DNA from 3 places in the Azospirillum sp. 11R-A genome. Region 1 is predicted to be linked to each of the others. Evidence: predicted binding sites of a transcription regulator. Region 1 holds the regulator's gene; each other region holds the start of a gene.

Region 1 (3,257 bases):
TGATGACCGGCATGGTGATGGGGGCGATCATGCTCGACCGCCACCCGTTGAGCATGCGGCTGGTCGCCTTCGCCGGGCTGGTCACCATGGCCATGGACCCGGAGGGCATGTTGGGGCCGAGCTTCCAGATGTCCTTCGCCGCGGTGGTGGCGCTGATCGCCGCGTTCGAGAAGGGCAGCGTCAGGCTGGCGGAGTGGCGGCGCGATGCCGGATGGATCGTGCGCGGGTTGTTCTATGTCGGCGGGATTCTGCTGACCAGCGTGGTGGCGACGCTGGCGACCTTGCCCTTTTCGCTCTTTCATTTTCAGCAGATCGCCTTCTATGGCGTGCTGTCGAACCTGATCGCCATTCCTATCACGTCCTTCTGGGTCATGCCGTGGAGCCTGATCGCCTACGCGCTGCTGCCCTTCGGACTGGAGGCACCGGCGCTGATCGCCATGAACTGGGGCGACCGGGCGGTGATCTGGACGGCGGAGTTCTTCGGTCGTCTCCCCTGGGCCTCGCTGACCGTGCCGGCGATGCCGGCGGAAGGGTTCGCGCTGCTGGTGATGGGGGGGATCTGGCTCTGCCTCTGGACGCGGTGGTGGCGTTGGCTGGGGATGCTGCCGGTCCTGGCGGGGCTGGCCTCGCCCATGCTGGCGGTGCGGCCGGATGTGCTGGTGGCCGGCGACGGGACAGTGATGGCGGTCAGGCTGCCGGATGGACGGCTCAGCGCGTCGGTCAAGGGCGGCGGGCGGATGACCGAAACCTGGAGGGAGCGCGATGGCGAGCGGTCGGTGGCCGATCCCTGGCCGGCCGACGGGGGATGGAGCGGGGGAGGGCGGTCGCTGGACTGCGATGCGCTTGGCTGCCTGTACCGGGTGCGTGGAAAGACGGTGGCCCTGCCGCGGCTGCCGGATGCGCTGGACGAGGACTGCGGGGCGGCCGATGCGGTGGTGACGGCGGAGGTGGCGCGGCGTTGCCGGGCGGACTTGGTGGTGGACCGCTGGACCCTGCGCCATGAAGGCGCGCATGCGCTGACGGTGACCGCCGAGCGGGTGACGGTGGAGACGGTGCGCGGGCTACGGGGAGATCGGCCCTGGACCGGAGGACAGTGAGAGGAGCTTGGACCTCGCCGATCCCATCCGCCGCGGGGACGGAGGAGGGGATCGGCGGTCGGGCAGGAAAAGCTCAGTACTTGCGCACGAGACCGACCAGCTTGCCCTGCACGCGGACGCGGTCGGCGCCGAAGATACGGGTCTCATAGGCGGCGTTGGCGGGTTCCAGCGCGATGGTGTTGCCCTTGCGGCGCAGGCGCTTCAGCGTCACTTCGCCCTCGTCCACCAGGGCGACGACAATCGTGCCGTTCTCCGCCGCATCGCAGCGCTGGATGACGATGGTGTCGTGGTCGAGAATGCCGGCCTCGATCATCGAGTCGCCGGAAACCTCCAGGGCGTAATGGTCGCCACCGGTCAGCATCGAGGCGGGAACGTCGACGAAGGCGCTGTTGTCGCGCAAGGCCTCGATCGGCGTACCGGCGGCGATCCGGCCATAGAGCGGGAGCTGCACCGTCTCGTTCGCGGCGGCCGGGGTCGGGGCGGGGGGAGCGGTATCGCGGCCGGCGAAGGCGAAATCGCCCTTGATGACGTTGGGTTGAAACTTCGGCTTGGAAGCCACGGTCCGGTTGCGGGAGGCATCGAGACCCTCGGGAAGGCGCAGCACCTCCAGCGCACGGGCCCGGTGGGGCAGGCGGCGGATGAACCCGCGTTCCTCGAGTCCGGTGATCAGGCGATGGATACCCGACTTGGACTTCAGGCCCAGGGCGTCCTTCATCTCGTCGAACGACGGCGAGACACCGCCCTGGCCAAGCCGTTCGTGGATGAACAGCAGCAATTCGTGCTGCTTGCGCGTGAGCATGGATGCCTCCCGGCTTCGGCCAGACTGAAGATGGAACAAAAACTAAACGTTGCTCCATGTTCTAGTTTGGTTCCTGCTGCGCGTCAAGCCCCCCATCGGCTTCTTTTAGAACTTGTGTGGAACATTTGGAACGCGGTGAAACAGTTTTCCGGGTGGTGTTCACCTGTTCCAGTCTTCGTCCAAGCGCCATGTCCTGGCGCTCTGTTCAAGTCTAAATGCTGAGTGCCCCATCCGTCAAAGGAAGCACGGTCACCATGGCGCCGGCCGGCTCCGGGTCGGCATGGGGCGGGCGGGGGATCAGGCAATCGGCCTGGGCGTACAGGGTGGTGATGGCGCTGTCCTGCCGGGCGAAGGGCGTGACGGTCAGGATACCGTCCGGGCCGGCGGCGAGCGTGGCGCGTAGATATTCCTCGCGCCGGTCGTTGGCCCTCAGCGCGCCGGTCAGGCGGGCGCGCAGTGGTAGGCGGTCGTCCTCCGGCGGCAGTCCCTGCAGCACGCGCAGGATCGGGCGGAGGAACAGGAGCGCGGTGACGCCGGTGGACACCGGGTTGCCGGGCAGGCCGAGCAACGGCACCGAACCGGCACGGCCGAACATCAGCGCCTTGCCCGGACGCATCGCCACCGTCTGCACCTCCAGCGCCACGCCGCGTTCGGCCAGCACATCGCGGACGAAATCGTAATCGCCATGCGCCGCCCCGCCGGTGGTGACCAGCAGGTCGCAGCCGGCAGCCCCCTTCGCCAGGGCCGCCACACTTTCCGGCGTGTCCCTGGCGACGCCCAGATTGTGGGCGAGCCCGCCCTGGGCGGTCACCAGGGCGCAGAGGCCGAGCGCATTGGTGCTGACGATCTGGCTCGGTCCCAGCGGGTCGCCGGGCAGGGCGATCTCGTCGCCGGTGGCGAGGACGGCGATGCGCGGCCGGCGATGGACCGACAGCCACGGCACATTGCCGCCGGCGGCCAGCGCGATGTCGCGCGCGGTCAGGCGCCGGCCCTTCGGCAGAAGCTCCTGACCGGCCGTGAAGTCGAAGCCGGCCTCGCGGACGAAGCGGCCGGCGGCCACGGCGCGGCCGATCCGCACGGTGGCGTCGTCGGCACTGCAATCCTCCTGCATCACCACGGCGTCGGCACCGTCGGGCAGGGGGGCGCCGGTGAAGATGCGCACCGCCTCGCCCCGGCCGACCCTGCCGGTGAAGGCATGGCCGGCGGCGGATTCGCCGATGCGGCGCAGCGGGACGGGGGCCTCGGCGGTCGCGGCGGCGATGTCGGCGGCACGCACGGCCCAGCCATCCATGGCGGCGGCGTGGAAAGGCGGCTGGGTCAGCCGGGCGACCACCGGTTCGGCCAGCACACGGCCGAGAGCG
Region 2 (3,257 bases), on a different contig from region 1:
TGGCCGAACGGCTGGGGCTGTTCGCCGGCCTCGATCAGCCCGCCCGCGACCCCGCTCCCAATCCTGCTCCCCGGCCCGCCCCCCGCCCCGAAGACCCGCCCGCCGTCACCGTCCCCGAACTCGACGACGACATCCCCGGCGAACTGCGCGAACGCACCCCGCCCAGCCCGGCCCTGGTCGCCGCCGTCCTGGCCCAGCCGGAGGCGACGGGACCGAAGGGCGTCTTCCCCTATACCCTCAACCAGTATGAAGAGTATCCCAACCTCAACCCCGGCCCGGTGAGCCGCCGCGCCGCCGGTCCCTTCTCCTGGCGCCGGTAGGCCGGCGATGCAACATCGCCCGTCCCTCCGTTCCACGCTGTTCCATCCCCTCACAGAAGCGACAGCTGGTCACCCGCCGCCGGCGGCACCCGGAAGCGGCTGCAATCGAGCTGCCAGCTCCGGCCGCCCAGCCCGTGCTTCCGGCAGGCCAGTTTGAAGCGGTGGCGCAGCAGCTCGGCATAGGGGCCGCTGCCCTTCATCCGCGTGCCGAACCCGGAGCGGTAGAGCGCGCCGTCGCGGCTCTGCCGCATCAGGCTCAGCACGCGGTCTGCGCGGTTGGGAGCGTGGACGCGCAGCCATTCCTCGAACAGCGAGGCGATCTCCAGCGGCAGGCGCAGCAGGATGTAGTTGGCGGCAGTCGCCCCGGCGCCGGCCGCCGCTTCCAGGATGGCCTCCAGCTCATGGTCGTTCAGCGCCGGGATCATCGGGCTGGCGAGGACCGCCACCGGCACGCAGGATTCCGACAGGGCGCGGATCGCCTCCAGCCGGCGCGGCGGGGTGCTGGCCCGCGGCTCCATCGTCCGGGCGAGATCGCGGTCCAGCGTCGTGACCGAGACCGCGACCGACGCCAGCCCTTGCGCTGCCATCGGCGCCAGGATGTCGAGGTCGCGCAGCACCAGCGCCGATTTGGTGATGATGCTGACCGGCTGGTTGAAGTCGCGGCAGACCTCCAGCACCCGGCGGGTGATGCCCTCCGTCCGCTCGATGGGCTGGTAGGGATCGGTGTTGGCCCCCAGCGCCAGCGGCTGGCAGACATAGGATTTCGCCCGCAGCTCCTTGGCCAGCAGCTCCGCCGCGTTGCGTTTGGCGAACAGCCTGGTCTCGAAATCCAGCCCCGGCGACAGGCCCAGATAGGCGTGGGTCGGCCGGGCGAAGCAGTAGATGCAGGCATGCTCGCAGCCCTGGTACGGGTTCACCGAGCGGTCGAAGGGGATGTCGGGCGACTGGTTGCCGGTGATGATCGACTTGGCCGAGGCCGGCGAGACGCTGGTGCGGACCGGATCGGACAGCGCCTCGTTGCCGCTCTCGGCATAGCCGGTCCAGCCGTCGTCGGTCAGGACGCGGGTCTCGCGTTCGAACCGCCCGGTGACGTTGCTGACCGCCCCGCGGCCCTTGATCGGGGATCGCCGTATCTCGTCCATGCCGGCAGCTTAGCCGGGGCAAAATGGAACGTAAAGAGAACAAACGGGGGTGGCCCCCTCGCTTGGCCCTGTCATCGCTTCCGCTGCCGAACAAACATAAAGATATCTTTATGCTTGCATGGTTCCGGGAGCGCTGATACATCCATGGCCAATGACAGCGGCAGGGCCGGGGATCCGGCGTGCCTGGAATTCCGCTGCCCGACCGTCACCGCCCACCAGGAGTCATCCCTCATGGCCGCCGAATTCACGGACTACAAGGTCAAGGACATCAGCCTCGCGAGCTGGGGCCGCAAGGAGATCACCATCGCCGAGACCGAGATGCCGGGCCTGATGGCCCTGCGGTCGGAATTCGGCGCCTCAAAGCCGCTGGCCGGTGCCCGCATCGTCGGCTGCCTGCACATGACCATCCAGACCGCCGTGCTGATCGAGACGCTGACCGCGCTCGGCGCGACCGTGCGCTGGTCCTCCTGCAACATCTTCTCGACCCAGGACCAGGCCGCCGCCGCCATCGCCGCCGCCGGCATCCCGGTCTTCGCCTGGAAGGGCGAGACGGAGGAGGAGTTCTGGTGGTGCATCGAGCAGTCGCTGCGCGGTCCGGATGGCTGGACCCCGAACATGATCCTGGACGATGGCGGCGACGTCACCCAGATCATGCACGACAAGTATCCGGAGATGCTGGACGGCGTCCGCGGCCTGTCGGAAGAGACCACCACCGGCGTCCATCGTCTCTATGAGATGATGAAGAAGGGCACGCTGAAGGTTCCGGCCATCAACGTGAACGACAGCGTCACCAAGTCGAAGTTCGACAACCTCTACGGTTGCCGTGAGTCGCTGGTCGACGGCATCAAGCGCGCCACCGACGTGATGGTCGCCGGCAAGGTCGCCGTGGTCGCCGGCTATGGCGACGTGGGCAAGGGCTCGGCCGCTTCGCTGCGTTCGCAGGGTGCGCGCGTCATGGTGACGGAGATCGACCCGATCAACGCGCTCCAGGCCGCGATGGAAGGCTATCAGGTCATCACCATGGACGAGGCCGCTCCGCTGGGCGACATCTTCGTCACGGCGACCGGCAACGTCGACGTCATCACGCTCGACCACATGCGGGCCATGAAGGACCGCGCCATCGTCTGCAACATCGGCCACTTCGACAGCGAGATCCAGATCGACGCCCTGCGCAATCTGGTCTGGGAAGAGGTCAAGCCGCAGGTCGACGAGGTCGTGTTCCCCGACGGCAAGCGCCTGATCGTCCTGGCCCAGGGCCGTCTGGTCAATCTGGGCTGCGCCACCGGCCACCCCAGCTTCGTGATGAGCGCCAGCTTCACCAACCAGGTGCTGGCCCAGATCGAGCTGTGGACCAACGCCGCCAACTACGAGAATAAGGTCTACGTCCTGCCCAAGCACCTGGACGAGAAGGTCGCCCGCCTGCATCTGGACAAGATCGGCGCCAAGCTGACCACGCTGACCGCCAAGCAGTCCGAATACATCGGCGTCAACGCCGCCGGCCCGTACAAGCCGGACCACTACCGCTACTAAGCGGTTGCGGGATTAAGAAAGAAGGGCCGTCCTTGTGGGGCGGCCCTTTTTCTTTGAAGTGCAGGTCTCTTGTGAGGAGCAGCGGAGGCAAACAAGATCGACACGGATTTCACGGATGTTATCCGGCAAGGTTGCTTCCATCCAAAGATCGTCGGCTTTGGCGAGCCAAAAGAAAATCCGTGTAATCCGTGTCTAAATCCGTGACATCCGTGTCGATGTTGCCCCGGCATTCAGAATTTCCACCGAAGCCGAAGTCAATCCGCGC
Region 3 (3,257 bases), on a different contig from region 1:
GGCGGCGCCACCAGCCTTTGCCGCAGATCGGCGCGGTCGGTCAGCCCGCCCGGATGGTGGTCGGCGGCGATCAGGAAGGCGCGCGCCCGCTTCAGCCCCGACGACAGCCGCGCCACATCCTCCAGCCGCAGGGTGGTGTGGCGGCGCGCCTCGACGATCTTGTCGACTGCCCGCGCGCCCAGCCCCGGCACGCGCAGCAGCATCTCGCGGTCGGCGCTGTTGACGTCCACCGGGAAGCGCTCTCGGTTCTTCAGCGCCCAGGCCAGCTTGGGGTCGATGCCCAGATCCAGCATCCCGCCCTCGCCCCCGGCGGCGATCTCGTCCACCGTGAAGCCGTAATAGCGCAGCAGCCAGTCGGCCTGGTACAGCCGGTTCTCGCGCTGGAGCGGCGGCGGCTTGGCCGGCAAAGCGGAACTCGCCTCCGGGATCGGGCTGAAGGCGGAATAATAGACCCGGCGCAGCCCATAGCGGCGATAGAGCGTGTCGCTGGTCTCCAGCACCGACAGGTCGGTGGAGGCGTCGGCGCCGACGATCATCTGGGTGCTCTGACCTGCGGGCGAGAAGCGGCGCTTTTCCTCCTTGGCCTCCAGGATGCGTTCGCCGACCTGTCCCATCACCGCCTTGATCGAGCTGCCGTCCTTCTCCGGCGCGAACTCCTTCAGGCTGCGGTCGGAGGCCAGTTCGAGGTTGATCGACAGCCGGTCGGCCCACAGCCCGGCCTGCTCGATCAGCCAGGGGCTGGCCTCCGGGATGGTCTTCAGGTGGATGTAGCCGGCGAAGCCATGGTCGCGCCGCAGCGTGCGCGCCACCAGCATCAGCTGCTCCATCGTGTGGTCGGGCGAGCGGATGATGCCGGAGGACAGGAACAGCCCTTCGATGCAGTTGCGCTTGTAGAAGCCCAGCGTCAGCTGCACCACCTCGTCGACGCTGAACCGCGCGCGCCGCACGTTGGAGGAGCGGCGGTTGATGCAGTAGGCGCAGTCGAACAGGCAATAGTTGGTCAGCAGGATCTTGAGCAGCGAGACGCAGCGCCCGTCCGGCGTATAGGCGTGGCAGATGCCGGCCCCGGTGGTCGAACCGATGCCGTCCGGCCCGCCCGTCCGCCGTTTCGCTCCCGACGACGCGCAGGAGGCGTCGTATTTCGCCGCATCCGCCAGGATTTCGAGTTTGTCGAGCAGCGCGTCATCCACCGCGATGGCTTCCCTCTTCCTTTCAGAATGTTCGCAATATGTTCTTCCGGAAGGAAAAGGCAAGCGGGGTGTCTTGAAAGCGGGCCGGAACGGGGCCACGTGCTCTACAACCGGATCCGGGCCCCTCTGGCGACTTAGACGTGGTCGCGATGTCGGATCTCTTCACCTGCTCTTGCGCCGACGGGCGTGACCGCACTTGGAGGGACTGATGCCCTTGCCCCTGAGACAGCGCCCCCCGGCTTCCGGCTTTCCCTGCTCCCGATCTTTCCGCGACGCGCGCCGACCCTCCGGCGCGCCGCACGGCTTTGCCGCCGCTCCGGGCGGTCGGCCTTGCCGCCCTCCGGGCGGTCGGCTTCGTGCGCCTCCGGGGCGCCGGGCCCAGACCCTGACTCCTTCCCCCGCCTCATTCCCAACCTTTTGATGAAGACGAGCATCGCCATGGACCACACCGAACGCCAGATCATCGACGACTTGTTCGCCAAGCTGCATCAGGCCGAGGCGCAATCCGGCCCGCGCGATCCCGAGGCCGAGGCGCTGATCCGCGAGCGGATCGCCCGCCAGCCGGCCGCCCCCTATTTGATGGCGCAGGCCATCGTGATGATGGAGCAGGCCCTCGCCGCCTCGCAGGGCCGCAACGAGGAACTGGAGCGCCAGCTGCGCGAGCGCCCGGCCGCCGCTCCCGCCGCCCCGGCCCAGTCCGGCGGCGGCGGTCTGTTCGGCAGCCTGTTCGGCGGCAGCAGCCGTCCCGCTCCGCAGCCCTCATATCCGGCCTCTGCCCCGGCCGCAGCCGCCCCTGCGGCCGCCATGCCGGCCGGCTCGCCCTGGGGCCGTCCGCCGGCTGCTGCCGGCACGCCCGCCTATGGCGACCCGCGCGTCGCCGGCTATGCCCAGCAGCCGCGGGCCGGCGGCGGCTTCATGGCCGGCGCTATGCAGACGGCGGCCGGCGTCGCCGGCGGCATGCTGATCGGCAGCGCGCTGTCCAGCATGTTCTCCGGCGGCGAGGCGGTGGCGGCCGAGGCCGCCGGTGCTGCCACCGACGCGGCCACCGCCGCCACCGACCATGTCGAACAGACGGTCGAGGACAGCGGCTGGGGCGATTTCGGCGGCGAAGAGGAGATGTGAGACCATCCCTGATGGCGGCGCTCCGTTGAACTGAGCGCCGCCATTGCGGAGAAAATTCCTATATGATGGCGTCGGTCTCACCGTTGCGGAGCCGACGCCATGTCTTCCCCTCCCCCCTGTTCAGGATCGCCTGTGCCAAGGCATGGGAGGGGGACTTCCCCGACCGATGGAACGCCGCCGTCCGCCCTGTTCCGCAGCGTTCCATCCGGCCCCGCCGCCGACCCAGCAGCCGGCCTGCCGGATGGAACGGCAGCGCCCGGCGTGTTTCACGCTGTTCCAGCCGTCTCTCCAGCCGTCTTTCCCATCGGCCCTGGCGATGGAACGCCGCCGCCCGGCACGTTCCACGCTGTTGCAGCCGCCTGCGGCTCCGCCCCGCGCTTCAGGCCTTCACGATGCGGTCGGCGAATCCCTCGACGGCGCGCATGGCGTTGCGGGTATCGACCACCAGCGGGCAGTGGGCGGCGAGGCCCTGCCAGTCGATGCCGTCATGGTCGGTGACGATCACCGCCGCGTCGAAGCCGGCGAGCCGCTCCGCCGTCCATTCGACGGACCGGCGGCCGGCAAGGGCGGAATGCTCGCGGGTGACCGGCAGCACGGGGATGAAGGGGTCGTGGTACTCGACCGCCGCCCCGCGCTCCAGCAGCATCTCCATCAGCCGCAGCCCCGGCGATTCCCGGCTGTCGTCGACGTTCTTCTTGTAGGCCATGCCGACCAGCAGGATGCGCGACCGGCTGAGCCCGATCCCGGCCTGCCGGTCGAGCGCCAGGGCGAGGCGGTCGACCACATGGCGCGGCATCATCGTGTTGACCTCGCCCGCCAGCTCGATGAAGCGGGTGGAGATCTGGTACTCGCGCGCCTTCCAGGTCAGGTAGAAGGGGTCGATCGGGATGCAGTGGCCGCCCAGGCCGGGGCCGGGATAGAAGGGCATGAAGCCGAAGGGCTTGG

What was found. The regulator LexA, encoded in region 1, represses DNA repair genes until DNA is damaged. The targets are predictions, from matches to a motif close to ATGTTCTANTTTGGTTC.
Region 2: a site for LexA is predicted at 1,489-1,505, ahead of VH569_RS25080 (PA0069 family radical SAM protein). Genes of this name have one in related genera too.
Region 3: a site for LexA is predicted at 1,218-1,234, ahead of VH569_RS29965 (putative DNA modification/repair radical SAM protein). Genes of this name have one in related genera too.

Annotation. Positions count from the first base shown of each region.
Region 1 covers NZ_JBCEBL010000010.1:3,684-6,940, forward strand. The annotation lists gene VH569_RS15290 (ComEC/Rec2 family competence protein) at 1-1,097, shown strand, start outside; gene lexA (transcriptional repressor LexA) at 1,171-1,896, opposite strand; gene glp (gephyrin-like molybdotransferase Glp) at 2,108-3,257, opposite strand, start outside.
Region 2 covers NZ_JBCEBL010000022.1:85,289-88,545, forward strand. The annotation lists gene VH569_RS25075 (hypothetical protein) at 1-320, shown strand, start outside; gene VH569_RS25080 (PA0069 family radical SAM protein) at 371-1,462, opposite strand; gene ahcY (adenosylhomocysteinase) at 1,694-2,992, shown strand; gene VH569_RS25090 (NAD(P)/FAD-dependent oxidoreductase) at 3,247-3,257, opposite strand, start outside.
Region 3 covers NZ_JBCEBL010000032.1:82,356-85,612, reverse strand. The annotation lists gene VH569_RS29965 (putative DNA modification/repair radical SAM protein) at 1-1,190, opposite strand, end outside; gene VH569_RS29960 (DUF2076 domain-containing protein) at 1,629-2,312, shown strand; gene VH569_RS29955 (nucleotide sugar dehydrogenase) at 2,692-3,257, opposite strand, start outside.